Regions from separate parts of the Senegalia massiliensis genome, predicted to be linked through region 2. Evidence: riboswitches for the same ligand, from Rfam matches in the RefSeq annotation. Region 2 holds a riboswitch; each other region holds the start of a gene.

Region 1 (11,378 bases), on a different contig from region 2:
AGGAAATATCCCTAAAACTTATACAAAGTACTTAAACACAGAAGGATTGAATGGGAAAAGAATTGGAGTATTAAAAAGTTTTTTTGGTAATGAAGAAATACATAAACAAGTAAATGACATAATATATAGTAATTTAAAAGTTATGGAAGACAATGGTGCTGAGGTAGTAAATATTTATGAGAATATAGATGCTGATAAGTTAATAGAACAAACAAGTGTACATCTTTATGAATTAAAAGAAGACTTAAATGAATATTTAAAAGAGTTGGGATCAAGATCCAAAGTTAATTCACTTAATGATATAATAAAATCTAAGAAATATCATAAGGGAATAGAAAAAAATATTAAATTTGCAGAAACTATTGATAGAAGTATGCCTGAATATAATAAAAGAATAGTTAATAGGATTGAACTACAAAATTTAGTAATGGAACTTATGGCAAAATATAAATTAGATGCAATTTTATATCCTCATCAAAAAAGACCAGTTGTAAAAGTAGGTGAATCTCAAGTAGATAGAAATGGAGTATTAGGAGCTATAACTGGATTTCCTTCTTGCGTATTACCTGCTGGATTTACAAATCAAACGGAAACAGCACCGATTGGTATTCCGGTAGGTATAGAATTTTTAACTAGAGAATGGAATGAATCTGTATTATTTGAAATTGCATATGGTCTTGAACAATCAACTAAAAATAGGAAAAGTCCTGTTATAAATAAAAATATTGTTTAGGAAATTTCCTAAACAACATTTTTTATTTATCTTCAATTCTTAAATTAAACCCTTGATTTTTAACTACATTTAAAAGTTTACTTCTTTTTTCGTTTTCCATTTTAAGAATTTCAACTACTTGTTTACTAAATTCATCAAGAGATTTTGTTTCATTTCTTAAATCATAGTATTCCTTCATTTCTTTATCGTATTCCTTTATAGATTCTAGATAATTTTCTTGTTTTTTATACCTGTTTTCAAATACTTTAAGAGATATATCCATTCTAGGTTTTAACATAGGATATTGATCTGGATAACCAAAGCCAACTCCTACTATAGGAAATGTAAGTCTTGGAAGTTCTAATAGATCTATGATAGCTTGAGGGTCATTTAAAATACTTCCTAGATAAACAGTACCCATATCTAATGATTCAATAGCTGTAATCATATTTTGAGCAGCTATTGCACCATCTGTAAATCCTTGAAAAAATCTATCCATATCTTTTTTATGAGGTAAATTTTCCCCTAGTTCTTCTGATATTCTAGCATTTCTATATACATCAACTATAAATATAACTAGCTCTGGAAAATTTTTTATATAGTCTTGGTTACATATTTTACTTATCTTGTCTTTTGTTTTATCATCAGTTATACGAATTATGCTATAAGATTGCATAGCTATACTAGAAGCAGTACGATTTGCTACTTTAAATAATGTGTTTAAAGTATTTTCATCTACTTTTTTATTTTTGAATTTCCTAATTGTACGGTGATTTAATTGACTTTCGATAGTTTTATTCAATAAATCTCATCCTTTCAAATATAATAGATATCTAATATATTTTTTACCACTAATTTTAATTATCAAACTTTATTTTTGACGACAGAATTGACAACTTTAACTAATAATGATATATTATAAACAAATTGAATATAGCTATATTGGTACAATTTAATGTTAAATTGTTTAAAAGGGAAGTTCGGTGAAATACCGACACGGTCCCGCCACTGTAATAGATAGAATCTTATGAATACCACTATGATGAACATGGGAAGGTATAAGATTTGTTATTCTTAAGTCAGGAGACCTGCCAATAGTGTAAGCGCTGTTTATTACTCACGAGGATGAGGAGGTGTTATTTGATAATATCCTTTCTATGTCTAGAAAGGTTTTTTTATTAGTAATAAGTCAGCAAATATATGCTGATTTTTTTATGTTTAGATTACAATTACTACTATATAATACCTTATAATATTAGTAATTTAGAATAAATTCGTTATAAGTTATAGGATTAATAGAAGATCTATATTGTCAATTATAAGTGTTTAGTAGAACTATCCTATATAGAGTAATCTATTCATATGTTAGGAGTGAATTTAATGAATATAGCAATTGGAATATGTGAAAAGGTAAATGGAATTTGCACAACAATGGGATGTTTTAAAGCTTTTAATAATAAAGAAAAATATTTTAAAAGCTATAAAAATGAAGAAATAAATCTATCATCTTTTTTTACATGTCAAATATGTTCTAGTGAGTCAAAAGATTGGGTAAATGAATTAGCAGATAGATTTGTAAAAAATAATATATTTAAAGTACATATAGGTGTATGTATAGTAAAGTGTAAAGCAGAGAAGAAGGAAGAAATAGTAAATATATTTAAATCTAAAGGAATAAAAGTAATTGAGGGAACTCATTAATAGAAAGGTGAAATAAATGAAAAGAATAATTAAAAAACTAAGTATTTTTATATTGATAATTTTTTTAGTGAATTTAGTAGGATGTAGGAATGATAATAGTGATTCAAAAGAGTCAAATACTGAATCAACAGTTGTAGAAAAAAATGAATCCAATAAAAGCAATGAAAGTTCTCATTATCCTGTAACTGTTACTACTTATAATTGGGCTAAGGAGCCAGTGGAAATAACGTTTAATGAAGCTCCTCAAAGGGTAGTTGCAATATACCAAAGTGCAATAGAAACACTTTTAGCTTTAGATCAAGGAGATAAAATAGTAGCAGCTTCATATTTAGATGATCCAGTTAAAGAAGAATTTAAGGAATCATTTGATAAAATAAAATATTATAAGCAACTTCCAACAAAAGAAGAGATATTAGCATTGGAACCTGATTTTATTACTAGTTGGTATTCTTTATTTGCAGAGAAGGTTTATGGCGATGTTTCTTTTTGGCATGAAAGAGACATCAATACTTATATCCAGCAGAATAGCGGTGTTAAATCACCTAACACTTTAGAAAATGAGTATCAAGATATAATTAATATGGGAAAAATATTTAATGTAGAAGATAAAGCTAATAAGATTGTAAAAGAAATGAAAGAACAAATTGAAAAAGCTAAAGAAAGCGTAAAGAGTAAAGAAAAAGTAAAAACAGTTATTTTAGAAGTAGGAAAAGAAGGACAATATAGAATATATGGAGAAGATAGTATAGGTGGAGATATAGCAACTCAAGTAGGAGCAGATTTAGTTGCTAAAAAAAATATAGGGATGGAAGATTTGATAAATTTAAACCCTGATGTTATTTTTACAGTATATTATGGTGATTCAATAGATAGAGAAGAAGCAGTTAATAGCATAATGGATAATCCTGCTCTTGGAAGTATTTCTGCGGTTAAAAATGATAGAGTAAACCCTATTGTATTAAGTGAAGTTTATGCAAGTGGTATTAGAACTATGGATGGAATAAATACTATAATTGAAGGGATTTATCCAGATATGAAAGGTGAATAGATAATGGAAGATTCAAATAACCTTAAGAATAAAAAATGTTTAATAGAAACACCTACTTATATAGGTGTTTCTATTATTCTAGTTTTATTTTTATTATTTTCTTTTTTTTACTCAATAACATTTGGTTCAATAGATATTTCAGTGAAAGATATATATAGAATAATATTACATAAAATATTTAATATAGGTTCTATTGATAATTTATCAAGGGCAATTATTGATATTGTTTGGTTAGTAAGATTACCAAGGATAATTTTAGCCATAATTGTTGGAATGGGTCTTTCGGTTTCTGGAGTTATTATGCAAGCAGTTGTAAAAAATCCGTTAGCTGATCCATATATATTAGGAATTTCATCAGGAGCTTCACTTGGTGCTACTCTTGCTATAATGCTTGGCATTGGAACTACATTAGGTTCTAACTATGTTGGTATAAGTGCTTTTATAATGGCTTTTATAGTTTCAATTATGGTAGTTGCTTTAGCAAATTTAGGGGGAAGACCAACTTCTACAAAACTTTTATTAGCAGGTATGGCTATTAGTACATTATGTTCTTCATTTTCAAGTTTTATAATATATACTTCTGAAAACAGAGAGGGTATGAGAACTGTAGCTTTTTGGCTTATGGGTAGCTTTAGTGGAGCAAATTGGGATAACTTAAAAATTGCAATTCCTGTAGTAGTTATTTCTACTATATTTTTTATAACACAATATAGAACTTTAAATCTAATGTTATTAGGAGATGAAGTATCTATTACCTTAGGTACTGATTTACAAAGATATAGGCAATTTTATTTATTAATAACTTCAATTATTATAGGTTTTTTAGTGTTTAATGCAGGTATAATAGGGTTTGTAGGATTAATAGTTCCTCATATAGCAAGATTAATTTTTGGAACAGATCATAAAAAAATCCTTTTAATGTCAGCTTTGATAGGTTCTATTCTTCTGATATGGTCAGATGTTATATCAAGATTAATAATCCAAGGTAGTGAAGTACCAGTAGGGATAATAATATCATTAATCGGAGCTCCAAGCTTTGTATATCTTATAGTTAGTAGAACCTATGGTTTTGGAGGGAAAAATTAATGAATTTAAAAACTAAAGATATAGATGTTTTGTTAGGGAATAATCAAATATTAAAATCTATAGATATAAATGTTAAAAACAAAGAATTTGTTGGAATAATAGGTCCTAATGGAAGTGGGAAAAGTACATTTTTAAAATGTATTTATAGAGTATTAAAACCTAATAGTGGTACTATATTTATACAAAATAAAAATCTAAATAACTATCATGTAAAAGAAACTGCTAAGCTTATATCTGTAGTTTCACAATATAATGATACTCAATTTGATTTTACTGTACTTGATATGGTTTTGTTTGGAAGATCACCACATAAAAAAATTTTTGAAAAGGACAATAGTGAAGATCTTAAAATAGCATATGAATGTTTAGAACAAGTAGGTATGACTAATTATTCAAAAAGAAATTTTTCAACTCTATCTGGAGGTGAAAAGCAAAGGGTAATACTTGCAAGAGCACTTGCCCAAAAAGCCAAATGCTTAGTATTAGATGAGCCAACTAATCATTTAGATATAAAATATCAACTGCAATTAATGGATATAGTAAAGAAATTAAATATAACAGTGGTATCAGCTATTCATGACTTAAACATAGCTTCATTATTTTGTGATAAAATATATGCTTTAAAAGAGGGAAGGGTAATTGAATATGGAACTCCTAAAGAAGTGTTAACAAGAGAAACAATTAAAAATATTTATGACGTTGATTGTAAAATAGTTGAATCAGAAAATGGTAAAGTAAATATAATATATAATCCCTTATAAAAACAATAACAAAACATATGTTTTGTTATTGTTTTTTTGATATAATTGATATGTGAGGTGATAGTATTGGCAAAGACAAAAACTAAATTTGTATGTGATGAATGTGGATATGAAACTGCAAAGTGGATGGGAAGATGTCCTACATGTAATGAATGGAATACATTTAAAGAGATAATTATAGATAAAACAAATATTATAAGTTCAAATAATAAAAGACAATTGAAGAAAGCAAAGAGATTAATGGAAGTAGATTCAAAAGATAGCGATAGAATAGTTACAAGTATGAATGAGTTCAATAGAGTTTTAGGTGGTGGAATAGTAAAAGATTCTGTGATTATATTAACAGCAAAACCAGGTGCTGGTAAATCCACATTGTTACTTGAAGTATCTGGCGATTTATCAAATAAAGGATATAAAGTACTTTATGCTTCAGGTGAAGAAAGTGAAAGTCAAATAAAAAATAGAGCAAATAGAATCTTAAAGGATAAAATGGATAATATCTGGCTTTTGTCTGATACCAGTATGGATAATGTACTTACATCTATTGAAGAAGTTGATCCTGATATAGTTATAATGGATAGTATACAAACATTTTCACTTGAAGAACATAATTCAAAACCCGGTTCTCCAGTTCAAACTATGGAATGTGCAAATGCTGCTGTAAATGTAGCTAAAAATAAAAACAGACCAAGGGCTATTATTATGATAGGTCATATGACTAAAAACAATGAAATGGCTGGGCTTAGAACATTAGAACACTTAGTGGATACAGTTCTTTTCTTAGAAGGAGATAACGAAGAAGAACTTAGAATACTTACTCCTAAAAAGAATAGATTTGGTAGGACAGGAGAACTTGGGATATTTTCTATGGAGGAAGATGGTATGGTTCCTATAGAAAATCCGTCAGAGTATTTTATGACACGTAGAGAAGAGGATGAAGTAATTGCAGGTTCTGCTATATCTGTTATAAAAGAAGGATCAAGATCTATTATTGTAGAAATAGAATCCTTAGTATCAGCATCATTTACTCCATATCCATCTAGGATAGGGGAATGCCTAAGAAAAGACCAACTAAATACACTTATATCAATACTTGAGCAAAGAGGAGGAAGTTCTCTATATGACAAGAATGTAGTTATAAAGACTACAGGAGGACTTAAATTAACTGAAACCTCTGTTAATCTTGCTATTATAATGAGTATAGTTTCTTCCATAAAAAATAAAGGGATACCAAGTAATACTGTGTTTATTGGTGATGTAGGATTAACAGGAGAGCTTAAAAAAGTGCCTTCTATTGAGTCAAGAATAAATGAAATAGAGAGAATGGGGTTTAAAAAAGTATATGTTGCAGCCGACTCCTTAAAAGATAATATGAAGTTTAAAAATATAAAAGTTATAAGGTTAAAGACTTTACGAGAAGTTATAAATCATATATTCTTTAAAAACAAGTAAATTGTAGAATTTTATCAAATATTGTTACATTCAGTTGACAAACGTTTGAGTTATGTGGTAAAATGTTAAATTTGACAAGAAAGCTATAATATTGTATACTGTCTTTATGAGTATGTTTATAATGTGGGAGGGTTTTATATGTTTGATATTGGAGATAAAATTGTTTACCCTATGCATGGTGCTGGAATCATAGAAGGTATAGAAGAAAAAGAAATATTAGGTGAAAAGAAAAAATATTTTATTATGAAAATGCCCATGGGAGAAATGAAGGTAATGGTTCCTATGGATAACATAGAAGATATAGGGATTAGAGAAGTTATAAGCTTAGAAGAACTAGAACAAGTTTTAGCTGTACTAGGTGATGATAAAACAAAAATGCCACAAAATTGGAATAGAAGATTTAGAGCTAATATGGATAAAATCAAAAGTGGAGATATTTTTGAAATAGCAAGTGTAGTTAGAAATCTTTTAATTAGAGATAGAGAAAAAGGTCTTTCTACAGGAGAAAGAAAAATGTTAAATAATGCAAAACAAATGTTAGTAAGTGAAATAGTTTTAGCAAAAGAAATAGATGAAATTCAAGCAGATGAATTAATAGAAGATATAGTAAAATAGCGTCTATTTAGACGCTTTATTTTTAATTAGATATTGTTAAAAATTTGTAAAAATTATATTGGTTTTGCTTGATTTAATATAATCGTGGTAAATAAGTTATATATATTGTTTTTTTGGACATAATTAATTTATAGGAGGTGAAATGCTTGGTAAATAAAGTTTTGAGAATAATTTTGACTTTAACTGGATTTCTTTTGGGATTTGGGCTTGCATTGACAGTAGAAAATTTGGGCGTTTTAGATTTCATTGAAAGAGACGTTTTTTTATTAGTAAGTTATATTGTTATTAGTGCTTTAGTTGGAATTATAGTATTTATATTATCACCAAAAATCATAAATTTAGGTAACTCTATAGGATCTAGTGTAGAAAGTGAATTGCAAAGGATTCCAGCAACGGATATTATATTAGGTGCTGTTGGACTTATAGTAGGTTTGATAATTGCTTATTTAATATCACAACCTATATTTAATTTGGATATACCTTATATAACAGTGCCAGCAGCTGTGGTATTATATTTATTATTTGGATATCTGGGTATTAATGTTACTACAAAGAAAAGAGAAGATTTTGCAGTACTTACAAATCTATTTAAGAAATCTGCACCAAAAGAGGAAATTGTAAAAAAAGATTATCCTAAATCAAGAGTAAAACCAAAAGTGTTGGATACATCAGTGATAATAGATGGTAGAATTGCTGATATATGTGAAACGAAATTTATGGAAGGCCCCCTTGTTATACCAGAGTTTGTATTAGAAGAATTACAGCATATAGCAGACTCATCTGATTCCTTAAAAAGAAATAGAGGTAGAAGAGGACTTGATATTTTAAACAGAATACAAAAGGAAATAGACATAGAAGTTATAATTCATGATAAAGATTTTGAAGATATATCTGAAGTAGATAGTAAGTTATTAAAGTTAGGACAATTTTTAAATGGTATGGTAGTTACAAATGATTACAATTTAAATAAAGTGGCAGAATTTCATGGAGTAGAAGTATTAAACATCAATGAACTTGCAAATGCTGTTAAACCTGTAGTATTACCTGGTGAAGAGATGATTGTTCAAGTTATAAAAGATGGTAAGGAATCAGGTCAAGGTATTGCATATCTTGATGATGGGACTATGATAGTAGTAGATGGCGGTAGAAAGCATATTGGAGAAACATTGGATGTTATGGTTACTAGTGTACTTCAAACTGCTGCTGGTAGAATGATATTTGCGAAACCTAAATATATGATTGAACAAGCAGGATAAAACTCTGAATTTATTTCAGAGTTTTTTTATTTGTAATCAAAAATAAATATGACAAAAATAATATATTTTTTTATACTATATATGTTATACTAATGTTATTATTATGCTATAATATATAACACAATAATAATTTTTAAAACAAATATCCAAGGGGGTAAATATTTTGTATAACATTAATGGCAATATAGAAAATATTTTAGAATCTAGAAATGTAAAATTTAATTTGAGTGAGGATGAATTAATAAATATAGCAATAGAAAAGGAAAATGCTATGTTAGCTTCTAACGGAGCTTTAAGTATAAATACTGGAAAATATACAGGGAGGTCTCCTCACGATAGATTCATTGTAAAAGAAGACTTAGTTAAAAATAATATAAATTGGAACTCTCAAAATAAAGCTATTTCAAAAGAAGATTTTGATAAGCTATCAAAAACAGTTATAGATTATATAGAAAATAAAGAATTATATGTATTTGAAGGTTTTGTAGGTTCTGATCAAAAATATAGAATGCCTCTAAGGGTTATAAATGAACTTTCAAGTCAAAATCTATTTGCCAAGCAAATGTTTATAGAAAATATGGACAAGGATAACGATTTCAAAAATGATTTTACTGTTATAGCTGTTCCAAATTTAAAAATAGAGCCTGAACACTATAATTTAAATTCTGAAGCCTTTATAGTTATTAGTTTCGAAAAAAGAGTGGTTTTAATTGGTGGAACAAAATATAGTGGAGAAATAAAAAAATCTATGTTTACTGTGATGAATTATTTATTACCATTTAAAAATGTACTTCCTATGCATTGTTCAGCAAATAGAGGACAAAATGGAGATGTTGCATTATTTTTTGGGTTGTCTGGAACAGGTAAAACAACATTGTCTGCAGATAATGATAGGAAACTAATTGGTGATGATGAACATGGCTTTACTGAAAATGGAGTATTTAATTTTGAAGGTGGTTGCTATGCAAAATGTATAGATTTATCAGAAGAAAAAGAACCTCAAATATATAACGCTATAAGAAAGGGCTCAATAATTGAGAATGTTGTGCTAGATGAAAATACAAAAGATCCAAATTACTCAGATAATAGATATACAGAAAATACTAGAGCTGCATTTCCTATAACTCATATTGAAGATGCTATACTTGATGGAAAAGGAGAAATACCAAAAAATATTATATTTTTAACAGCAGATGCTACAGGAGTATTGCCTCCAATTTCAAAACTTACTAAGGAACAAGCAATGTACCACTTTATGAGTGGTTACACAAGTAAACTTGCTGGAACTGAAAGAGGAATAAAGGAGCCTATGGCAACATTTTCGGCATGTTTTGGTGAACCTTTTATGCTTTTAGAGCCGCAAGTATATGCTAAACTTTTAGGAGAAAAAATTGAAAAATATAATTTAAATGTATTTTTAGTTAACACTGGATGGACTGGTGGAGAATATGGGGTAGGGAATAGAATAAACTTAAGATATACAAGAAATATGGTTAGAGCTGCATTAAATGGTGAATTGGAAAGTGTTGATTATATTAAGGATAATATATTTAATTTATCTATGCCGGTAAAATGTAATGGCGTGCCTGAAGAAATATTAAATCCTGTGAATACTTGGGATGATAAAGAAAGATACTATGAGAGAGCAAATGAATTAGCATATAACTTCAAAGAGAACTTTAAGAAATTTAATATAAGTGAAAAAATTATTATAGCTTCATAATTTTAAAAAAAGCTACCTTTTGAAGGTAGCTTTTTTCATGAATTTTTCTTATAATTAACTTGAGGTGAAAAAATGAGCTATAAAAGTAAAAAAATTTCAGTTATTATTGCTGCTGCAGGTATGGGAAAAAGAATGAATAGTAATATAAATAAACAATATATTTTATTAAATGACAAGCCTATACTTTTTTATACATTATATAAGTTTGAAAAAAATGAATTTGTAGATGATATAATAATTGTAGCGAAAGAAGATGAGATAAGTTATTGTAATAAAAATATAGTAAGTAAATATGGATTTAAAAAAGTAAAAGATATAGTTGCTGGGGGAAAAGAACGTAGAGACTCAGTATATAATGGTTTAAATGCAATAGATGTTGAAAGTGATATTGTACTTATTCATGATGGAGCTAGACCATTTGTTGATAATGAAATTATAAATTCGTCTATAAAAGAGGTTATAGTAAATAAAGCTACAGTTGTAGGTGTACCTGTAAAGGATACAATAAAGATTGTTAGTGATGATAATATAGTTGAAAGCACACCTAATAGAAGTCATTTGTGGAAAGTTCAAACACCCCAAAGTTTTTCTTATTCAGTTATAATGGATTGTTATAATAAAGGTATAGAAAATGATTTGAATGTAACAGATGATTCTATGTTAGTAGAGCATTTTGGATATTCTGTAAAAATGATAATGGGAAGTTATAAGAATATAAAAATTACTACTCCAGAAGATTTAGTAATGGGTAAAAATTTTTTAGAATAGATAGGAGATGTATAAATGAAAATCGGAATTGGTTATGATGTACACAAACTAGTAAGGAATAGAGACTTAATTGTTGGGGGAGTGAAAATAGAACATGAAAAGGGACTATTAGGACATTCGGATGCAGATGTATTAACTCATGCTATAATGGACAGTATATTAGGAGCATTATCTTTAGGAGATATTGGCAAGCAATTTCCAGATACTAGTCCAGAATTTAAGGATGCAAATAGTATAAATTTATTGAAAAAAGTTT
Region 2 (11,378 bases):
AGATATAATTGATGATGATCTATATTATTATAAAAGTTTAACTTGGTTATATGAGGAAAGAGACTTTTTATATTCAGGATTAAAAAGGATATCATATTTGAATGTATATAAAACTTACACAAATTTCTTTTTATGTAGATTAAAAAATATTGAAGCATCTACTCTTCAATATTTATTATTAGAAAAAGATATTTATATTAGAACATGTGAAGACTTTGTAGGTTTAGATAATACCTATTTTAGAATTGCCATAAAAAGAAGAGAAGAAAATATATTCATATTAGATGCACTAAAATCATTAGATGAAGCAGGTGAATTAAATGGGTGATTTAACTTTAGTAACAGGTGGAGCTAGAAGTGGAAAAAGTAGTTTTGCTGAAAAAATAGTAAAAAAGAATGGGAAAAATGTAGTATATATTGCAACTTCGATACCTTTTGATGAAGGTATGAAATCTAGAATTAAAAAACATAGAAAACAAAGACCAGAATCTTGGCATACAATAGAAATGTATAAAAACTTTAATATTATATTAGACGACGATAAATTTAAATATGCAGATACTATTATATTAGATTGTATTACAATAATGATTTCAAATTTAATATTAGAAAAAAATATAGATTTTGATGATATTTCTGAAGAAGAAATAGATACTTTAGAAAATCAGATATTTAATGAAATATATATACTTTTAGATGCATTAAAAGATAAAAATGTAGTACTTGTAACAAATGAATTAGGCATGGGAATTGTACCTTCATATAAATTAGGTAGTATATTTAGGGATATTGCAGGTAGGGTAAATCAATATATTGCAAAAAGAGCAAATAAAGTGTACCTTACAGTGTCTGGTATACCTATAGAAATTAAAGGAGAAAAATGATGGAAGGTTTTATACTTTTATTATCATTTTTCACAAGGATTCCTGTACCATATGTAGAATATACAGAAGAAAAATATAAAAAAGGAATAAAATATTTACCTATAATAGGTTTGATAATAGGTATTATACTTTTTATATTTACATTTTTAGAAAAATTTATTCATAGACCAGTATTATCTTTAATCATATGGATTATATATATTTGGATAACAGGAGCCATTCATTTGGATGGTTTTTCTGATACAATAGATGGAATTTTTTCAAATAGAGATAAAGAGAAAATGTTAGAAATAATGAAAGATAGTAGGATAGGAGCATTTGGTGTAATTGGGATAATAATATTACTAATATCAAATATCACTTTAACTTCTTATATAGATTTAAAGTATATATTATTAGTACCTATTTTAAGTAGAACACTTGCAATATTTTCAGCTTCAATTAGTGATTATGCTAGAGAAAGTGGTATGGGTAAGATATTTATGGATAATATAAATAAAAAAGAATCTAGTTTGGCACTTGTGTTTTTAGGTATAATAACTGTAGTATTGTTTGGAGTTAATGCAATTCTACCTATTGTTATTTGTATATTAGTATCATTATATTTAACAAGATATATAACAAAAAAAATAGGTGGGATGACAGGAGATACCATAGGGTTTATAATTGAAATAACACAAATTATATTTTTATTTTCTATTTATATATTAAGGAGTTGGATTTAAATGAAACTAATACTTTTAAGACATCCTGAGACCATTGCAAATAGTAAAAAAGTATATATAGGACAAACTGAATCTAAATATACAGATAGAGGAAGAGATCAATTTGATAAGATAGTAAATAACTTTGATTATGATGTGGATTGTATTTATACAAGCCCTATGACAAGATGTAAGATAATTGCTAAGAGTATAAGTGAAAAAATAGATACTAAATTAGACATAGTAGAAAATATAAATGAATTAAATTTCGGTATATTTGAAAATAAAAATTATAAACAAGTAGAAAAACTATATCCAAATGAATGGAGAAATTGGATAGTTGATTATATTAATTATGCTATACCAGAAGGAGAATCATTAAGGGATTTATACACAAGAGTAGAAGAATTTTTAAATATTCTAAAGAAAAAAGATGGAAAATATTTGCTAGTTACTCATGGTGGAGTTATTCAAACCATTATAGCATTATTACTTGATTTAGATATAGATGATAGATGGCATTTTAAAGTTTCAGAAGGAGCATTAGTTGAAATAGACTATATAGATGATTATGGAGTTCTAAAGAATTTAATTAATTATTAGTAAAAAACCTATTAATAGGTTAAGGAATATAATATTAGATGAAAAAACAAGTAAAAAAGTAATTACTTTTTTACTTGTTTTTTTGTTTTGATTAATTATTAGAGAGATTCTTTCAATTTAATATAATAAAAGAAGGGATTTAAAAACTTTTATAGAATATTTTATATGTTGAATATTTATTAGTTTTTGTTATACATATTTTAAATTCAATTGATATAAGGGGATTTATATGAATTCGTTAGATCTTATAAATAAGATTAAGTGGAGGTTTGTGATGAAGAAATCAATAAAAACATTACTGATATTTATTTTAACTATATTTTTATCATTTGCATTAATGGGATGTTCATATTTAAGTGAAAAGAAAGGTGAAGTATACAATGATAACCATGAAATAGCTTCAGGTGAGGATAGTGCATTATTCATAAAAAGCGTAGAAAATAATATGGGTAATAATAAGTCATTAAAATTCAGTAGCTTTTCTGGAGTAAAAACGTTATGGAAAATTGAATCACAAGCTAATGGGAAAGTAATACTAGATTATGATATAGAAGTGACAGAAGGTGATTTTAAAATAGTATTAGTTACACCAGATAAGGATATAGTAGAAATTTATGAAAAGGATATAGCAGATAATAAAGAACTTAAATTAGAATCTGGTAAAAGTCAAATAAAAATGGTAGGAAATAAAGCTAAAGCTAAAATAAAAATAAATATTAACTATGAAGGTGATGTGAAGATAAAGAAGTTTTAATAAAAATCATAAGAGAATAAAAAATAATATTTACATCTATATCTACAAATGATAATATATATTTAACAATAAAAATCGAATATTAAAATTGGGTTCATGTTTATGATTAATAGGGAAAGAGGTGAGAAACCTCTGCAGCCCCCGCTACTGTAACCATAACGAAATCTCAAATCCACTATTCATTAGAATGGGAAGGAGAGAAAGTAGGATGATGGCAAGCCAGGAGACCTACCTGATTTTTTAAAAGTATGCCTTCGGAGGGAAGGGATTGCTAGCTTGTAAATAATATATTTATAGCTGTAAATCTAATCCTACTTCGAAGTAGGATTTTTTATTTTGCATAAAAAGAGGTGATGAATTGAAAGGTATAATGATAGCTGGTACAAATAGTGGAGTAGGAAAAACTACTCTAAGTCTTGGAATAATGAAGGCACTTACAAATAGAGGTATTACAGTTGCTCCCTTTAAGGTTGGACCTGATTATATTGATCCAAAATTTCATGAATTTGTAACAGGGAATGCTTCATATAATTTAGATAGTTATTTACTAAATAAAGAATTAGTTACAAATCTATTTAATAAAAATTCAAAAGACAAGGATATATCTATAATTGAAGGAGTAATGGGGTTATATGATGGTTTTGGAATAGAAAAAGACAATGCAAGTTCTAGTCATATAGCAAAAATACTTAAATTACCTATAATACTTGTAGTGGATGGAAGAGGAATGTCACTTAGTTTAGCAGCTTTAATATCAGGATATAAAAATTTTGACAAAGATATTAACATCGCTGGAGTTATTATAAATAATGTATCAAGTAAAATGCACTATGATTTACTTCGTACAATAGTAGAAAAAGAAAATAATATTCCGTGTCTTGGATATTTACCTAAAAATTTAGATATATCATTAAAAAGTAGACATTTAGGATTAATACCAGCTGAAGAAGTAGATGAACTAGAAGAAAAAAGTGAAAAATTATCTAAAACCATAGAAGAAACTATAGACTTAGATAAGTTATTAGAAATATCAAAACTGGAAGTTATAAAAACACAAAACTATATAGGTATAACAAAAAAATATGATTTGAAGATAGGAGTATTTAAGGATAAAGCTTTTAATTTTTATTATAAAGATAATTTAGATTTATTAGAGCAACTAGGCATAACTCTTATTCCTATAAGTCCAATTAAAGATGAAAAATTACCAGATGTAGATGCTTTATATATAGGTGGAGGATTTCCAGAAGTTTTTAGTAATGAATTAGAAACAAACAAATCATTTAGAGAAGACTTAAAAGAAATATTAGAAAAAGGACTTCCTTGTTACGCTGAGTGTGGGGGACTTATGTATCTTACAAATTCAATTTATGATTTAGATAATAATAAAAGTGAAATGGTAGGATTTATTGATACAGATAGTCATATGACAGAAAAACTTCAACGCTTTGGATATATTGAAATAGACTTCAAAGGTATAAATATAAATGCTCATGAATTTCATCGCTCTATGATTAATAAAAATGATGAAATAGATTTCTTATATAATATATCTAAAAAAAGAGAAGGCAAAGTATATAAAAGATGGAAATGTGGGATAAAGAAACAAAATACTCTTGCAGGATATCCTCATATTCATTTTTATAGTAATATAGAATTTTTATATTATTTATTAGATTATATTGAAAATTTTAAGGGGGAGAATTATGACAAATACTAAAACTTATGAGAAAATTACTACAACAAAATTAACTTATTCAGGAGTACTTATAGCATTATCTTTTATAGGAGCTATGATTAAATATCCTGGAACAACCATTGCACTTGATAGCATGCCAGGATTTTTTGCATCAATTTTTTTAGGACCAGTATATGGCGCTGTGGTTGCAGGCTTAGGTCACCTTTTAACTGCTATGACTAGTGGCTTTCCTCTTTCCTTACCTATGCATTTAGAAGTTATGGCACTTATGGCATTTACAGCATTTGTATTTGGAAAAGTGTACATAAAAGGATTTAAGATATTATCAAATGTAGTAGCTATAATATTAAATGGACCTATTTCAGCTTTTATAGCAGGAATATTGGCGAGCATTTTAGCATTGCCGTTTTCAGGTATGGCTTTATTCATGGCAATAGTAATACCTTTAACATTAGCATCTATGTTAAATATAATAGCAGCTTCTACACTTTTTGAAATTATAAAAAAGAAAGAGAGATAGTTTTATGAATTCCACACAATTTAGAGATTTGACTTTTATAGATATAAATGAAAATGACAAATTAATAATTTCATGTGATTCTGCTGGAGGTATAGGAAATAAAGAAAAGGATATCGTAAAAACATATCCTGAAACTTTAGGGTATTTAACACTTCATGTAGTATTATCAGAATTATTTTCAATAGGAGCAAAACCTATTTCTATAATAAATACATTATCAGTAGAAATGAACCCTACAGGAAACATTATATTAAATGGAATAAAAAATCTTTTAAGAGAATTAAACTTAGATGAAGATATACTAGTTACAGGAAGTACAGAAGAAAATTTTCCTACAGTTCAAACGGGTATAGGATTGACTGCCATAGGTTTAGTAGATAAGAGAAACTTCAAAATGCCTTATACTCCAAAGAATTCATTAATAGCAGTTGTTGGAATTCCTAAAGTTGGAAATGAAATATTAGAAGACAATGGAGAGATAATTTCAATAAAAAATATAATTGATTTAAAACAAAAAGATTATATTCATGAGATATTACCTGTAGGATCACAAGGAATATTAAAAGAAATAGAAGAAATGGCTAAGACTAATGACTTAGATTACTCTATAGATGAAAGTGTCGATATAGATTTATATAAATCAGCAGGAACTTCAACTTGTATTATAGTAAGCATTGACCATAAGGACTATGAAACATTGAAAAACGATATAGATAAACCTGTTTTTAAGGTTGGAAAATTCTATGATAAGAGCTAAATGTCCAGCAAGTTGTGGAGAGTTATTTCAGGGATATATTGATGGTAAAAACTTGCTCATTTCATATCCTATAGATTTATTTTCAGTAGTTACAATTAAAGAGGGTATATCAAATGAAATATTATATCCTAAAGCATATAATGCTATAAAAAAGTCTCTTAAATATTTTGGATATAATCAAAATGAATATAAAAACATTGCTTTAGATATAGATTCAAATATTCCAATAGGAAAAGGAATGGCAAGTAGTACAGCTGACTTAGCTGCTACTATACTTGCAACAAGCAGGTATTTAAACGAAGAAATAGATAATGAACAAATAGCTAATATAGCTATAGAAATAGAACCTACAGATAGTACTATATTTCAAAAACTTACATTATATGATTATTTAAAAGGCAGATATAAAAAATTATATGAGAATAAATTAGATTTAAAAGTACTTTGTATTGAGGGGAAAGGTACTATTGATACTGTTAAATTTAACAAATTAAATTTATACTATGAAAAGATAAAACATGAGTTAGAATATAGAAAATCTTTAAGTTTAGTTGAAAAAGGACTAAAAGAAAATGATATGCATAAATTAGCCAAAGGGTCTACATTGAGTGCTTTCATAAATCAAAAATATTTATTTAAAGAGGATTTAGAAAATATATATAATTTAGCTGTTAAATATAATGCATATGGTATAAACACTTCACATAGTGGTACTGTAACAGGAATATTATATGATAAAGAATGTTTTGATAAAGAAAAGTTTTTATATGAAATTAAAAATATAATAAATTTTAATAAATATGAAAGAGTACAAGAATATAACATAATAAAAGGTGGTCCAAGCCTATTTTAGAGGAGTGAAAAAATGAATTACGTAAAAGAGCCAAAAACTATAGAAAAAAATAGTTTTGAAATAATTACAGAAGAATTAGGTGATAAAAAGTTTGATGAAAAAGAAGGTAAAGTAGTAAAGAGAGTAATACATACTACTGCTGACTTTGAATATGCTGATATATTAGAAATTCATGAAGATGCCATAGAAAGTGGGATAAAAGCACTTAAAAATGGATGTGATATTTATGCTGATACTGGAATGGTTTTATCAGGTATAAACAAAAGAGTACTAGGTGAACTTGGCGGACAAGTATGTAATTTTGTTCATGATGAGGATGTAGTAATAGAAGCTAAAAAAAGAGAAATCACACGTTCAATGGTAGCTATAGAAAAGGCAATGAACAATAAAAATATAAAGATTTTTGCAATAGGAAATGCTCCTACAGCACTTTTCACTTTAAAAGAGAAGATAGAAAAAGGAATGCCTAAACCTGATTTGATAATAGGAGTACCTGTAGGATTTGTAGGGGCTGCTGAATCAAAAGAAATAATCAAAGATTTAGGAGTGCCATATATAGTTACCAATGGTAGAAAAGGTGGAAGTACAGTAGCTGCAGCTATAGTAAATGCACTTTTATATATGATATAGGTGATAATATGGATAGATATGTAGTTAAAGGTGGTAAAAAATTAAGATATGGATATACCACAGGATCATCTGCTACAGCGGCAGCTAAGGCAGCAACTAGAATGCTATTTACAGGATGCGAAATAGAAAATGTAAAGATAAAAACTCCTAAAGGTTGGGATTTAATTTTAGATGTAGAAGATATTATTATAAAAAAAGATAAAGTCAAATGTGCTATTGTAAAGGATAGTGGAGATGATCCTGATTCTACAAATGGAATAAAGATTTATGCAGAAGCTGAATTAATAGAAGGCGAAGAAGTAATTTTAACAGGTGGAATAGGAGTAGGGAAGGTAACAAGAGAGGGACTTGCTGTAGACATAGGTGAATATGCAATAAATCCTGTTCCTAGAAAAACTATAATTGAAGCCGTAAGAGAAGAATTACCTGAAGGGCTTGGAGTAAAGATCACTATATCTATACCAGAAGGTGTAGATATAGCCAAAAAAACTTTTAACCCAAAGCTTGGTATATTAGGAGGTATATCAGTACTTGGAACTAGCGGCATAGTTGAGCCTATGAGTGAGGAAGCATTTAAGGATTCCATAGCACTTGAGCTATCAGTACTTAAAAATAAAGGCATAAAAAAAGTAATATTTTCACCAGGAAATTATGGTAGAGATTTTGTAGAAGAGTTAAATTTAAAAAATTACTCTCTCATAAAGACAAGTAATTTCATAGGTTTTATGCTAGATAAAGCTGTAGAATATGACATAGAAGAAATACTTTTTGTAGGTCATATTGGCAAAATGATAAAAGTATCAGGTGGAATATTCCATACACATAGTAAAGTAGCAGATGCAAGAATGGAGATATTAGCTAGTAACTATGCAGCTTTAGGTGGATTACAAGATGATATAAATAATATACTAAATAGTATTACAACAGATAAGGCTATAGAATATATTGATGAAAATAAAAGAGATGATTTGTTTAAAATATTAGTACAAAAAATAACTGAGAAATGTAGAGACAGAGTATATGACAGTATAAAAATTGGCACAGTAATATTTTCTAAAAAGTATGGATTATTGGGAATGTGTCCTATAGGAAAAGATATGTTGGAGGAATATAAAAATGAATAAATTATATATAATAGGACTTGGGCCAGGTCATAAAGATTATATATTACCTATTGCTAAAAAGAAAATAGCCGAATCAAATATAATAATAGGTGCTAAAAGAAATTTAGAAAATATTGATATCTCTAAAAAAGAAATTTTTGATATATCACAAGGACTTTCTAAAATGATAGATTATATAAAAGAAAATCTAAACAAAAAAATAGCAGTCGTAGTTTCAGGAGACACAGGATTTTTTAGTTTAAAGTCATATATCAAGAAAAATTTAAAAAATGTAGAAATGGACATAATCCCAGGAATTAGTTCAGTTCAATATATGTTTTCTAGGATAAATGAATCTTGGGAAGATGCACATTTTTTATCATTACATGGTAGAGAAAGTGACATTTTAGAAATAGTAGCAACAAATAAAAAGGTAGCAATACTTACAGATAAAATCTGGACTCCTCAAAAAATAGCAAAGGAACTTTTGGATAATGGGATAGAAGGACGAACTATTTATATAGGAGAGAATTTATCATATCCAAATGAAAAGATTCATAGTGGAAGTCCTGAGGATATAATAAAAATAAAAAATAGTGATTTAAATGTGGTGGTGATATTACAAGATGAGTAGATTTAGTATAGAAGATGATGATTTTATAAGAGGAAAAGTACCTATGACAAAATCTGAAATTAGAGCTATAACTATAGGTAAATTACAATTAGAAAAGGATTTAAAAGTAATAGATATAGGAGCAGGAACTGGAGGTATCTCTATAGAAATAGCATCTATTGTAGAAAATGGTAAAGTTTATGCAATAGAAAAAAAGAAGGAAGCAGTAGATCTTATAGCTAAAAATAAAAGTCATTTTAATATAGATAATTTAGAAATTATTGAAGGTGTTGCACCAGAGGCGTTAAAAGATATAGGTGATATAGATAGGGTTTTCATTGGTGGTTCATCTGGAAATATGGAGACAATAATAAATTGGTCATATGAAAAATTAAAAGATAATAATAAGATTGTAATAAACACTATAACCATAGAAAATGCATATAAAGCAATAAACTTTTTAAAACAATATAAATTTAAAGACATAGATATAGTACATGTAAATATAAGCAAAGGCAAAAGTATTGGAGACTTAACTATGATGATAGGTACAAATCCAATATATATAATATCAGCTAAGAGGTGAAATGATGATAGGAAAATTTTATGGCATTGGAGTAGGTCCAGGTGACCCGGAGCTAATTACTATAAAAGCAGTAAAAGTATTAGAAAAAATAGACATTGTAATATGTCCTAAAAGTAAAAAGGAAAGTAAAAGTGTAGCACTCTCCATTGCTGAAGATTATTTAAATAAAAAAGCAGAAATATTAAAATTAGAATTTCCAATGACTTATGATGAAGAAAAACTAAACGTTACTTGGGAGAGAAACTCTAAAATAATATTAGATTTACTTGAAAAAGGAAAAAATATAGCATTTTTAACTATAGGAGATCCAATGGTATATAGTACATATATGTATTTATTACCTTTCTTAAAAAAGAAAGATATAAATATTGAAACTATACCAGGAATAACATCCTTTTGTGCATCAGCGAATAAAGTAAATATTCCTCTAGCGTCTCAGGAAGAAACACTTTCTATAATACCTCTTAGGAAAAATATAAGTGAATTTGAAAAGGTAGTAGATGATTATGATAATTTAGTAGTTATGAAGCCTTCTACTGAACATAAAAGATTAGCTGAAATTTTAGAGAGCAGAAATTTAGAAGATAAATTTGTACTTGTATCTAAATGTGGCACAAATGAAGAAAATATAAGCTATGATATTGATGATTTAAAAAATAAAAAAGTACCATATTTATCAACACTTATAATAAAAAAAGGAGGTATTTAAATGAATACAGTATATTTTATAGGAGCAGGTCCAGGAGATCCTGATTTAATAACAGTTAAAGGGAAAAACATAGTAGAAAAAGCAGACATTATAATATATGCAGGTTCTCTTGTTAATAAAGATATTTTAAATTGTAGAAAAGATGAAAGTAAATTATATAATAGTGCATCTATGACACTTGAAGAAGTTATTGATGTTATGGAAAATGGAATAAAACAAGGAAAATCTGTAGCAAGAGTTCATACAGGGGACCCTAGTATATATGGAGCAATAAGAGAGCAAATTGATAGATTAGATGAACTAGATATAAAATCAAAAGTTATACCAGGTGTGAGTTCATTTGTAGCATCAGCAGCTGCATTAAATAGGGAGTTTACACTTCCAGATGTTTCTCAAACAGTAATTTGTACAAGACTTGAAGGAAGAACTCCTGTTCCAGAAAGTGAAAGTTTAGAAAAACTTGCAAGTCATAAGGCATCAATGGCTATATTTCTATCAGTACAGATGATTGATAATGTAGTAGATAGGCTTTTAGAATATTATGATGAAAATACTCCTGTTGCAGTGGTACAAAAAGCTACTTGGCCTGATCAAAAGATAGTACAAGGAACATTAAAAGATATATCAGAAAAAGTAAAAGAAGCTAATATAACAAAAACAGCACAAATATTAGTAGGAGGATTTTTAGGAGATAAATATAGCTTATCAAAATTATATGATAAAAATTTTTCCCATGAATATAGGGATGCTAAAAAGTGAAATTAGCTATAATTACACTTACAAAAGGCGGACTTAAGAAAGCTTTAGAAGTAAAAAGATATTTAAAAGATACGCCTATTTATACCTTAGATAAGCATAATTATGGGAAATTCAAATCAATAAAAGGAAAACTATCAGAGAATATAGAGGATTTCTTTAAAAATTACGACACCATACTTTTTATTATGGCTACAGGAATTGTAG
Region 3 (11,378 bases), on a different contig from region 2:
TGTAATAGCAGGAGCAGGGTTTACAGGAGTTGAAACAATAGGTGAAATTGCAGAATGGAAGAAAAAATTATCAAGAAAGTTTAACATAAATGAAAAAGAAGTTTCTCTTAAATTAGTAGAAGGGCTTCCAAAAATATTACCTATATTAAATGATAAGTTAATAGCAAAAGCAGAAAGAAGACTTAATAAATTAGGAGTAGAAATATTAACTCAATCAATGATAACTAAAGTTACTCCTGATAGTGTAACTTTAAAAGATGGTCAAGAGTTCAAAACACACACTCTTATTTGGACAGCTGGAGTACAAGGAAGTAGCTTTGCAGCCAATTTAGGTCTTACTTTAGGAAAAAGAGGTCGTATTCAAACAAATGAATATATGCAGTCTGTAGATCATAAAAATATATATGTTATAGGTGATAATTCATATTTTGAAGAAGAATCAGGACCTACACCTCAAATAGTTGAAACAGCACTTCAAACAGCAGAAACAGCAGTAGAAAATATTGAATCTGATATTAATAATAAGGATTTAAAAGGATTTAAATCTAATTATCATGGATTTATGGTTTCAATAGGGTCAAGATATGCAGTAGCTCATTTAGGAAATATGGAGTTATCAGGTTTCTTTGCAATGTTTATGAAGCATATGGTAAATGTTCATTATTTATTTGGAGTAGGTGGCTTTAATGTAGTATGGTCTTATATAATGCATCAATTCTTTACTATAAAAGAGAATAGATCAATATTAGGAGGACATTTCTCATATAGAAGTCCTAATTTCTGGTTAGTACCTTTAAGAGTATTTGTAGGATATAAATGGTTAAGAGAAGGATTAAATAAGATACCTCAAGTATTAGAAGATCCAACTGATATATTCTTAATTCCACAATCTCCTTTATCTGTAGAAGGGACTACAGGTGCAAGTGAAACAACTGCAGCAGCTGGAGAACAAGCAGCAGAGTGGGGAGACGCTTTACCAGTACCAGATTTTATAAGTGATATTATGGATTGGTTTATGAATATATTTTTCTATACTGATGATGGTGATTTCACAATACTTGCTAGTGTATTCCAAACAGGAATGGTAATAGCTGAAATTATAGTAGGTGGACTATTAATTCTTGGGTTATTTACAGCGATAGCTTCTATAGTATCTGTAGTAATGGGTATAATGATTTGGACATCAGGTATGGCACCTTATGAAATGCTTTGGTATTTAGCAGCAGGGATAGCTTTAATAGGTGGTGCAGGAAGAGTATTTGGATTAGATTATTATGTAATGCCAATACTAAAGAAATGGTGGATGAAAACTCCATTTGCAAGGAAATCATATTTATATATAGATTAGAAATATTATCCTTTCGCACTATTTTTTTGCGAAAGGATTTTATTTGATTAAAGGTTTGAAAATTGATAAACTATAGAAGATAATAGTTTAGAAAGAGGAATATTTATGAAAAAATTTGATAAGATAATTATCATTTCTGTACTTTTAATTTCATTATTAGGGTTTTTATATTTAAATTATATAAAAGACGATAATTTTAATAGTAAGAAAGCTCAAATTTCAATAGATGGACAAGTTTATAAAACTGTTGAATTAACAGAAACAACAGATGAAACAATAAATTTAGACACTGAGTTTGGGAAGAATACTATAAAATTATCTGATAATAAAGCAAATATTATAGATGCAAATTGTCCTGACAAGGTTTGTGTAGAGGATGGATCCATAGATGAACCTGGTGAGATTTTAGTATGCCTTCCAAATAAAGTTGTAGTAGAAATTATAGGAGAAAAAGAGGATGGATTAGATGATACCTCTTATTAGGAGGGAATTATGAATAAAACAAGGAAAATAGTAGTGATATCATTATTAGTAGCTCAAGCATTAGTACTTCATTTGGTAGAAAGATTGATACCATTCAATTTTGGAGTTCCAGGTGCTAAATTAGGACTTGCTAATATTATTACTCTTGTGTCTTTATATTTATTTGGTTTTAAAGAAACACTTACTGTAGTAATTTTAAGAGTAATACTTGCTAGTCTACTGGGAGGAAATGTATCAGGATTTCTATTTAGTATTTCTGGTGGAATATTAAGCTTTTTAATAATGTATATATTAAAAGTAATAGGACGAGAAAAAATAAGTGTAATTGGTATTAGTATTGTAGGAGCTGTATTTCATAATATAGGTCAAATTTTAATGGCGGCATTAATAATAGAAAATTTAAATATATTTATATATCTACCTCTATTATTATTATCTTCAGTTATTACAGGGTTATTTGTAGGTATTACAGTAAAATATATATTGAAATTTTTAAAAGATACTGGTTTATTTTTTAAGACTTAAAAATTAAAAGTAAATATCAAGGGTGATAAATAATATGAATATGTTTTGGGATGATTATCCTCAAATTAAAAATGAATTACAAGATGTAAATAAAATAATGATAGAAAATGTAAAAACAACAGAGAAATATATAGAAGAACCTTTGACTGATTTGATTCTTTCAGGTGGAAAAATGCTTAGACCTGCATTTTTATTGTTATCATCCAAATTTGGTAATTATAATGATAAAAAGCATAAAAACTTAGCAGCAGTAATAGAAATGCTCCATATGGCTACTCTTATTCATGATGATATAATAGATGAATCAAAATTAAGAAGAGGAAATGTAACAATACAATCAAAATATGGTAAGGATCAGGCAGTATATATGGGAGATTATCTTTTTTCAAAATGTTTTCTTATGTTAAGTGAAGATTATTCTATGGAAAATATAAAAAAGATATCTCAATCTATATTAAAGATTTGTATTGGAGAAATAAGACAACATCATTTTAGATTTAATAAAAATGTATCATTGAAAAGATATTTGAAAATAATTTCAGGTAAAACTGCAGCTCTTTTTGCAATGAGCTTTACAATAGGTGCAAAAGAAGCTGATTGTGATGAAAAGTTGTCAAAGAAATTAGGACGAATTGGGTATAATATAGGTATGGCTTTTCAAATAATAGATGATATATTGGATTATACAGCAAATGAAAATATAATGGGAAAGAGTATAAAAAATGATCTTAAACAAGGATTTTTTACTTTACCTTTAATATATGCTATTTTAGAAGGAAATAATAATTTAGAAGATATAATAAAAAAAGATAGTATTGATAACCAAGATGTAATAGAAATTATAAATATTGTTAAAAATTCAGATGGAATAGAAAAATCAAAGAGACTAGCTATAAAATATACAAATAGAGCATTTAAAAATATAGAATTACTTCCAGAAAGTGAAAATAAAAAAATTATATATGAAATAACAGAAAAATTATTGAAGAGAAAATACTAAATTCATAAATTTTTATGGGAATTGGACCTTAGGGTCCTTTTTTCATTATAAAAATTATTAAATTATAAAAAGCTACTTTACAACTTCAACACTATAACATACAATATATATGAATGAAATCATAACATAACACAATATAAGGGGGTAATAGTTTGATTTCAAGGGTACAGAAAAGAAATGGAGATATAGTTGATTTTACTTTAGAAAAGATTGAAGATGCAATATTTAAAGCGGCAAAGTCAGTTGGTGGAAATGATAAGAAAGAAACAAAAAGGCTATCTAATATGGTAGAAAAAATCTTAAATGAAGCTTATGGAGTAGGCATACCAAATGTAGAAGCTATACAAGATATAGTGGAGAAAGTACTTATAGAAGAAGGACATGCAAAAACTGCAAAAGCATATATATTATATAGAAATAAACATGAAGAATTAAGAGAAGTAAAAAATCTTTTTATGGATGCAGAAAAAATGATTGATGAGTATGTTTCATTTGAAGATTGGAGAATAAATGAAAATGCAAATATGGGATTTAGTCTTCAGGGACTTAATAATCATATAGTTGAATCAATAACAAAGAAATATTGGTTAAATAAAATTTATACAAAAAAAATGAGAGATTCTCATATAAATGGAGACTTACATATTCATGACTTAGGATTATTGGCACCTTATTGCTGTGGATGGGATTTGGAGGCACTATTAAGAAAAGGATTTAGAGGAGCAAAGGAAAAAATTGAATCTAAACCACCTAAACATTTACAAACATTCTTAGGACAAATAGTAAACTGGTTATATACATTACAAGGAGAAGCAGCAGGAGCTCAAGCAATTAGTTCTTTAGATACTTATGCTGCACCATTTATATATTATGATAATTTAAGCTATTACCAAGTTAAGAAATTAATGAGAGGATTTGTATTTAATCTTAATGTACCAACAAGAGTTGGTTTTCAAACTCCATTTACAAATATAACACTAGATATAACTCCTCATCCTATGCTTAAAAATACACAAGTAATAATAGGTGGAAAATTAAAGGATAAAACATACGGAGAATTTCAAAAGGAAATGGATATATTTAACAAAGCGTATTGTGAGGTAATGATGGAGGGAGATGGAGCAGAAAGAAGCTTTAGTTTTCCGATTCCTACAATAAATATTACTAGTGATTTTCCATGGAACTCCGAAGTATCAAATAGTATAATGGAAATGACAAGAAAGTTTGGTACACCTTACTTTGCTAACTTTGTAAATAGCGATATGAATCCAGAAGATGTTAGGAGCATGTGCTGTCGTTTGAGGTTAGATAATAGAGAGCTTAGGAAAAGAGGTGGAGGTTTATTTGGAGCAAATCCAATGACAGGATCTATTAATGTTGTAACATTAAACATGCCAAGAATTGGATATAAGTCAAAAACAAGAGAGGAATTTAAAAAGAAAGTTAGAGAATTGATGGAGACAGCGAAGGAAATTTGTGAAGCTAAGAGAATAGTTCTTGAAAAATATATGGATGTAGGACTATATCCATATTCTAGATACTATTTACAAGGAATTAAAGATGGAGAAGGAGAGTATTTTAAGAATCATTTTAGTACTATTGGATTAAATGGAATGAATGAAGCTTGTATGAATTTATTAGGTAAGGATATCACTTCTAAAGAAGGTATGGAATTTTCTGTTGAAATAATGGATTTTATGAATAGAGTTATACAAATATTCCAGGAAGAAACAGGCAGTCTATGGAATTTAGAAGCATCTCCAGCAGAAGGTGCTGCTTATAGATTTGCAAGGATGGATAAAAGGATGTTTCCAAATATAATTACTCAAGGAGAAGAAGAGCCATATTATACTAACTCCACTCAATTACCAGTGGGTCATACAAAAGACATATTTGAAGCATTAGAACTCCAAGAAGATTTACAAACTAAATATACTGGTGGTACGGTACTACATGGATTTATAGGAGAAGAAATAGATAATATAGAAACTGTTAAACAGCTATTAAAGAGAGGATTTGCTAATAGCAGAATACCATATCTAACAATTACCCCTACATATAGTATTTGTGAAAAACATGGGTATATAAAAGGTGAACAATTCAAATGTCCTCAATGTGGTGAAGATACTGAAGTTTGGACTAGAGTAGTAGGCTTTCATCGTCCAGTTCAATCATGGAATAAAGGTAAGAAGCAAGAATATAATGATAGGCTAGAGTTTGATACTCAACATAGCCTAGAAAATGAAAGGGTAATATAGTAATTATGGATATATGTGAAATGGAAAAAAGTTCATTTATTGATTATCCTAATAAGATATCTACAGTTTTATTTATAAAAGGTTGTAATTTTAGATGTCCATATTGTCATAATTCACATATTTTAAATAGTAAGGAAAGTATTGATGAAACATATATACTAACTTTTTTAGAAAACAGGAAAAAATATATAGAAGCAGTTACTATAACAGGTGGAGAGCCTACATTATATAATGAGTTGTATACATTAATTAGTAAAATTAAAAATAAAAATTTTTATGTTAAGTTAGATACAAATGGAACAAATCCGGATATGCTTAACAGATTAGTTCAAGATAATCTTATAGATTATATAGCTATGGATATTAAGACTTCATTTAGTGAATATAATAAAGTTACTAATTCTTTAGTTGATATAAATAAAATAAAAAAAAGTATAAAGGTAATAAAAAACTCAAATATAGATTATGAATTTAGAACTACTGTATGTAAAGAGTTGATAAGTGAATATAACATATTGGATATAGCTAAACATTTAAATGGCTCTCAAAAATATATTTTACAAAACTTTAGAGATGGAGATACAATTTTAGGTGGAATAAATAAATATCATTCTTATAAACTAGAGAAACTACAAGAAATTAAATGTATTATAGAAAATTCATTTGATGTTTGTATAATACGTTAGAAGAAATAAGATAAATATTATTTATTTTTTATTGACAATGAAAAATAAAGATGATATATTTTACTTAAAATTTAATATTAAGACTATTGGTACAATTTGTAATGAAATTGTTTAAAAGGGAAGTTTGGTGAAATACCAACACGGTCCCGCCACTGTAATGGATAGAGTTTTACTAAAACCACTGTGTGAAAACACGGGAAGGTGTATTGCTTGTAATTCCTAAGTCAGGAGACCTGCCAACAGTAGCAACGCTGATTATTACTCACGAGGATGGGGAGGTGTTATTTAAATGGCAGTTTAATTCTGCTATATTTGATAATCCCTTTCTATTCTTTAGAAAGGTTTTTTATTTTTTAAAGTTTTTAAGGAAAATTAGTTTGATATATTCGTTATTAGAAGAGTATTATAAAAGAAATATTTAAGTATTGATATAATTATGAAATTCACCAAATAGAAAGGTAGGAGTTAATATGGGTATATGAATAGACAAGAATACTAGAGTAATAGTTCAAGGGATTACAGGCAAAACAGCCTTTTATCATACAAAGAAAATGATACAAGGACCTAAATTTATTAGTAAAATATTAACTAAAACATTAAAAGAAAATAATTTATGGAGTAAAAAATATGAAATTTAATATAAAAAAATTTATTTTAATTAATACTGGTATTTTGATTATGGCAATTGGTTTGTACTTTTTTCTAATTCCAGCTAATCTTGCTGTAGGTGGAGTTACCGGTCTTGCTATGGTAATAAACAAAGTATTTCCAATCATTCCCATAGGGATTGTTATGACATTAGCGAATATAATTTTATTTACCCTTGGTTTTCTAATCATAGGAAAAGAATTTGGAGGTTATACGATATATTCTAGTTTTTTATTATCTGGAGCAATATATATATTAGAGATAATTATACCTATAAATGGAGCTATAATTGATGATTTATTAATTAATCTTATTTATGGTATTATTATCCAAGGAATTGGTATGGGGATAATATTTTATCAGAACTCATCTACAGGAGGAACTGATGTGGTAGCTAAAATAATAAACAAATTTTTACATTTAGACATAGGGAAGGCATTACTTTTAGCTGACTTTGTTATAACAATATTTGCTGGATTAACTTTTGGACCTAAGCTAGGCTTATATGCATTGTTAGGAGTTATAGCAAATGCTTACGTTATAGATAATGTAATAGCCGGATTTAATAAGAAAATGAATATAATGATAATTAGCAATAAAAATAAAGAAATAAATAAATATATTATTGAGAATATTAAAAGAGGTACAACATTATACTCAGCAGATGGAGGATATTCAAGAAGAAATAAAATAATAATAAATACTGTTGTAAATAGAAAGGAATATATAAAAATAAAAGGTTATGTTAAAGACATAGATCCAGATGCTTTTATTACAGTAGGTTTTGTTCATGAAGTTTTAGGAGAAGGATTTAATTTTAATGATTAGATAATATAACCTACTAAAATCACCTTATAATAATAGTAATTTAGTATAAAGTCTTTATAAATTATAGGGATAAATGATGGACTAAATTGTCAATTATAAGTTTTTAGTAGCTATATCCTATATATAATTATTAATTTAACTTTATATTTTATGACTATATTGGACGACTATATGTTTGTCCAATATTTTTTTCTTTTAAATTCAGTAAATTTATTGTACAATTACTTTGGATAGAGGTGTTAATATGAAAAAAAACTTTTTAGTAGTAGATGATCAAAAGGAAATAGTAGAAGTTATAAAAGCCTATTTAGAAAAAGAAGGTTATAATGTATATACTGCGTATAATGGAAAACAAACATTTAATATATATGAAAATGAAAATATAGATTTTTTAATTTTAGATTTAATGTTACCAGATATAAAAGGTGAAGAAATATTACAAAAAATCAGAGAAAAGTCACAAGTTCCTACAATAATGCTTACAGCAAAATCTATGGAGCAAGATAGAATAAATGGCCTAGATATAGGTGCAGATGATTATATAGTAAAGCCATTTAGTCCAAAGGAACTTTTAGCTAGAATAAGAGCAATATTTAGGAGAATAGAAAAAAATGATGTAAAAAATGATATTTTAACTATTGGGGACTTAAATATTAATTTTGAGAGTCGAGAAGTTACTAAGTCAAATGATATTATAGATTTAACCAAAACTGAGTTTGATTTACTTAAATTGTTTGTGGAAAACACACAAAAAGTATTTACAAGAGATGAATTAATCGTAAAAGTATTTGGTTATGATTATGAAGGCTATGATAGAACAATAGATGCACACGTTAAAAATCTAAGACACAAAATAGAAGATAAAAGCAATAAATATATAAAAACAGTATATGGGGTTGGATATAAATTTTTGGAGTGATAAAACATGTTAAATCATCTAAGAGGTAGAATAACGATACTTATGATAGTAGCATCGCTTATAGCAGTTATAACAATTGCTATAATATCAAATATTACTCTTTCAAGTAAATTTGATGAATATTTAACAAGCCAAAAGCAGAATAGAGTAGATGATGTTGTAGATTTAATAAAAAATAGTTATAGGGAAAATAACTGGGATAAATCTGAAATTCAAAATATAAAATTTTCTCCAGTTGCAAAGGGATTTGATATATTAGTTAAAAATAATCAGGGGGATGTTATTTTATCCATAACAAGAAATAATTCAAATATGCATGAACATATGATGGATATGATGGGTATGGATAGTGATAGTGGAGATAACTATGTAGTAAAAAAGATAGATTTAAAAGAAAATGATAAAAAGATAGGTGAAATAGAAATAGGTTACTCAGATTCTTTAGTTGTAGGAAATAGAGAAATAGAATTTATAAAGGAAATAAATAAATCTATACTTTATTCAGCAATAATTTCGATAATTGTGGCAATTTCACTGGGAGTATATTTTTCAAAATTTATATCTAAACCTATAATTGATGTTAAAAATACAACTAATGAATTAAGTCATGGTAATTTAGATATATCTGTAGAATCTAGAAGTAAAATAGAAGAGTTAAATCAATTAACAGCTTCAATAAATTATTTAAAGGAATCCTTAAAAACTGAAAATAAGCTTAGAAAAAGACTTACATCTGATATTTCTCATGAGCTTAGAACTCCATTATCAATATTAAAAAGTCATATGGAAGCTATAAGTGATGGTATATGGGAGCTTGATAAAGAAAGAATTAATATATTTCAAAAGGAAATAGATAGACTTATATTGTTAGTAGAACAACTTAAATTATTAAATAATATAAGAGAACATAAAATGAAATTAGAATTAAGTAAAATAGATTTGAATTCTATGATAGAAGAAATAATGGATGGTTTTGAAATTAGTTTTACAAAGAAGCATATTAAATTAGAAAGTAATTTAAAAGAAGATGTTTATGTATTAGCAGATAATAATAAAATAAAACAAGTATTAATCAATTTATTTTCTAATGCTGTAAAATTCACTCCAAAAAATGGAAAAGTTAATATATATTTAGATAATGATGATAAGTATGGTATATTTAAAATTAAAAATACAGGTGAAGGAATAGATAAAAAAGATATGGCTCATGTATTTGAAAGGTTATATAGAACAGATTTATCAAGAAATAGAGATAGAGGTGGCACAGGTCTTGGTCTTTCTATAGTAAAAGAAATTATAGAAGCTCATGATGGGTATGTAAAAGTAGAAAGTGAAAAAGAGGAATGGACAGAATTTATAATTGCACTACCTAAATAAAAACAATGATTAGATACAGTTAATTTATTCATATGATTAAAGTATAATTTATTAGGGTATTATTTAGTATGAAGGAGGAAGACATATGAAAATATTAGTTGTATTTCATTCTATGTATGGTCACGTAAAGCAAATGGCTGAAGCAGTAGCAGAAGGTGCAAAAGAAATTGATGGCTCTGAAGTAAAGATAGTAAAGGTTAGAGAGACACTTTCTGATGATATATTAGAAAAAATGGGTTGTAAGGATAGTGTAAAACAAATGTCTACTGAATATGATGAAGCAACCTTAGAAGATTTAGAAGAAGCTGATGCTATAATTTTTGGAACTCCTACAAGATATGGTAATATGAGTGCACAAATGAAAGCATATTTAGATAGCACAGTTAGTCTTTGGTCAAAAGGAGCATTAGTAGGAAAAGTTGGTGGAGTATTTACTTCTACAGCAACTCAACATGGAGGTCAAGAATCTACTATACTTAGTTTTCATACAGTTTTATTGCATCATGGAATGCTTATTAGTGGACTTCCTTATACTTTTGAAGGTTTATCCCAAGTAGATAAAATATCTGGAGGAACTCCTTATGGAGCATCTACTATAGCAGGAGGAGATGGTGGATTATCACCTACAGATGTAGATTTAGAAGGGGCTAAGTTTCAAGGTAGACATATAGCTGAAATAACAAAAAAATTAAAACAATAAATTTAAAATATGGCTTGTACTTAAGTACAAGCCATATTTTAGCTTAAATCTATATGACAATAACCATTAGGATTTTTTTTCAAATAATCTTGATGATATTCTTCAGCTTCATAAAATGAATTTAGAGGTTCTATTTCTGTTACAATTTTTTTATGGTATTTTTTTTGTTCTTCTTGAACTACTTTTAAAATAGTATCTTTTTCATTTTCATCTATATAATAAATTCCAGTTCTATATTGAGTACCTCTATCAGGACCTTGTCTATTTTCAATTGTTGGATCAATGATACTAAAAAACTTTTTTAAAAGAGTGTATAAAGGTAAATTATTCTCATCATACTCTACTTTAACAGCTTCTGCATGGCCAGTAGTACCTGTACATACTTGTTCATAAGTAGGATATTTACGGTTACCATTTGCATATCCAACCTCAGTATCAGTTACTCCGTTTATTCTACTAATATATTCTTCAACACCCCAAAAACAACCTCCAGCTAAAACAATTTTTTTCATTAAATCGCCTCCTATATTTTATGATACCCTTTAAGAATATTAATATCAATAATTAATATATTTCAAAAAAAAAATAAACCTATTAAATATATAA

Evidence for each region. A riboswitch is a leader RNA that binds a small molecule or an ion and turns the genes downstream of it on or off. The one in region 2 is predicted to bind cobalamin.
Region 1: another riboswitch for cobalamin. It lies ahead of D3Z33_RS14490 (CGGC domain-containing protein); the one in region 2 lies ahead of D3Z33_RS06480 (cobyrinate a,c-diamide synthase).
Region 3: another riboswitch for cobalamin. It lies ahead of D3Z33_RS01550 (YitT family protein); the one in region 2 lies ahead of D3Z33_RS06480 (cobyrinate a,c-diamide synthase).

The regions. Positions count from the first base shown of each region.
Region 1 covers NZ_QXXA01000018.1:28,520-39,897, forward strand. The annotation lists gene D3Z33_RS14480 (amidase family protein) at 1-733, shown strand, start outside; gene D3Z33_RS14485 (NADPH-dependent oxidoreductase) at 756-1,514, opposite strand; cobalamin riboswitch at 1,639-1,822, shown strand; gene D3Z33_RS14490 (CGGC domain-containing protein) at 2,093-2,413, shown strand; gene D3Z33_RS14495 (ABC transporter substrate-binding protein) at 2,430-3,461, shown strand; gene D3Z33_RS14500 (FecCD family ABC transporter permease) at 3,465-4,547, shown strand; gene D3Z33_RS14505 (ABC transporter ATP-binding protein) at 4,547-5,308, shown strand; gene radA (DNA repair protein RadA) at 5,375-6,760, shown strand; gene D3Z33_RS14515 (CarD family transcriptional regulator) at 6,899-7,375, shown strand; gene D3Z33_RS14520 (PIN/TRAM domain-containing protein) at 7,522-8,631, shown strand; gene pckA (phosphoenolpyruvate carboxykinase (ATP)) at 8,804-10,354, shown strand; gene ispD (2-C-methyl-D-erythritol 4-phosphate cytidylyltransferase) at 10,427-11,122, shown strand; gene ispF (2-C-methyl-D-erythritol 2,4-cyclodiphosphate synthase) at 11,138-11,378, shown strand, end outside.
Region 2 covers NZ_QXXA01000006.1:132,276-143,653, reverse strand. The annotation lists gene D3Z33_RS06505 (pyridoxal phosphate-dependent aminotransferase) at 1-328, shown strand, start outside; gene cobU (bifunctional adenosylcobinamide kinase/adenosylcobinamide-phosphate guanylyltransferase) at 321-884, shown strand; gene cobS (adenosylcobinamide-GDP ribazoletransferase) at 884-1,609, shown strand; gene D3Z33_RS06490 (histidine phosphatase family protein) at 1,610-2,191, shown strand; gene D3Z33_RS06485 (hypothetical protein) at 2,466-2,945, shown strand; cobalamin riboswitch at 3,019-3,195, shown strand; gene D3Z33_RS06480 (cobyrinate a,c-diamide synthase) at 3,304-4,665, shown strand; gene D3Z33_RS06475 (ECF transporter S component) at 4,652-5,164, shown strand; gene D3Z33_RS06470 (AIR synthase related protein) at 5,169-5,921, shown strand; gene D3Z33_RS06465 (hypothetical protein) at 5,908-6,774, shown strand; gene D3Z33_RS06460 (precorrin-8X methylmutase) at 6,787-7,404, shown strand; gene cbiD (cobalt-precorrin-5B (C(1))-methyltransferase CbiD) at 7,413-8,528, shown strand; gene cbiE (precorrin-6y C5,15-methyltransferase (decarboxylating) subunit CbiE) at 8,521-9,141, shown strand; gene cbiT (precorrin-6Y C5,15-methyltransferase (decarboxylating) subunit CbiT) at 9,134-9,706, shown strand; gene cobI (precorrin-2 C(20)-methyltransferase) at 9,711-10,415, shown strand; gene cobM (precorrin-4 C(11)-methyltransferase) at 10,416-11,174, shown strand; gene cbiG (cobalt-precorrin 5A hydrolase) at 11,171-11,378, shown strand, end outside.
Region 3 covers NZ_QXXA01000003.1:52,320-63,697, reverse strand. The annotation lists gene D3Z33_RS01580 (FAD-dependent oxidoreductase) at 1-1,348, shown strand, start outside; gene D3Z33_RS01575 (NusG domain II-containing protein) at 1,454-1,831, shown strand; gene D3Z33_RS01570 (Gx transporter family protein) at 1,841-2,356, shown strand; gene D3Z33_RS01565 (polyprenyl synthetase family protein) at 2,391-3,356, shown strand; gene D3Z33_RS01560 (ribonucleoside triphosphate reductase) at 3,509-5,614, shown strand; gene D3Z33_RS01555 (anaerobic ribonucleoside-triphosphate reductase activating protein) at 5,620-6,300, shown strand; cobalamin riboswitch at 6,371-6,555, shown strand; gene D3Z33_RS01550 (YitT family protein) at 6,928-7,776, shown strand; gene D3Z33_RS01545 (response regulator transcription factor) at 8,021-8,695, shown strand; gene D3Z33_RS01540 (sensor histidine kinase) at 8,702-10,072, shown strand; gene wrbA (NAD(P)H:quinone oxidoreductase) at 10,158-10,772, shown strand; gene msrA (peptide-methionine (S)-S-oxide reductase MsrA) at 10,811-11,284, opposite strand.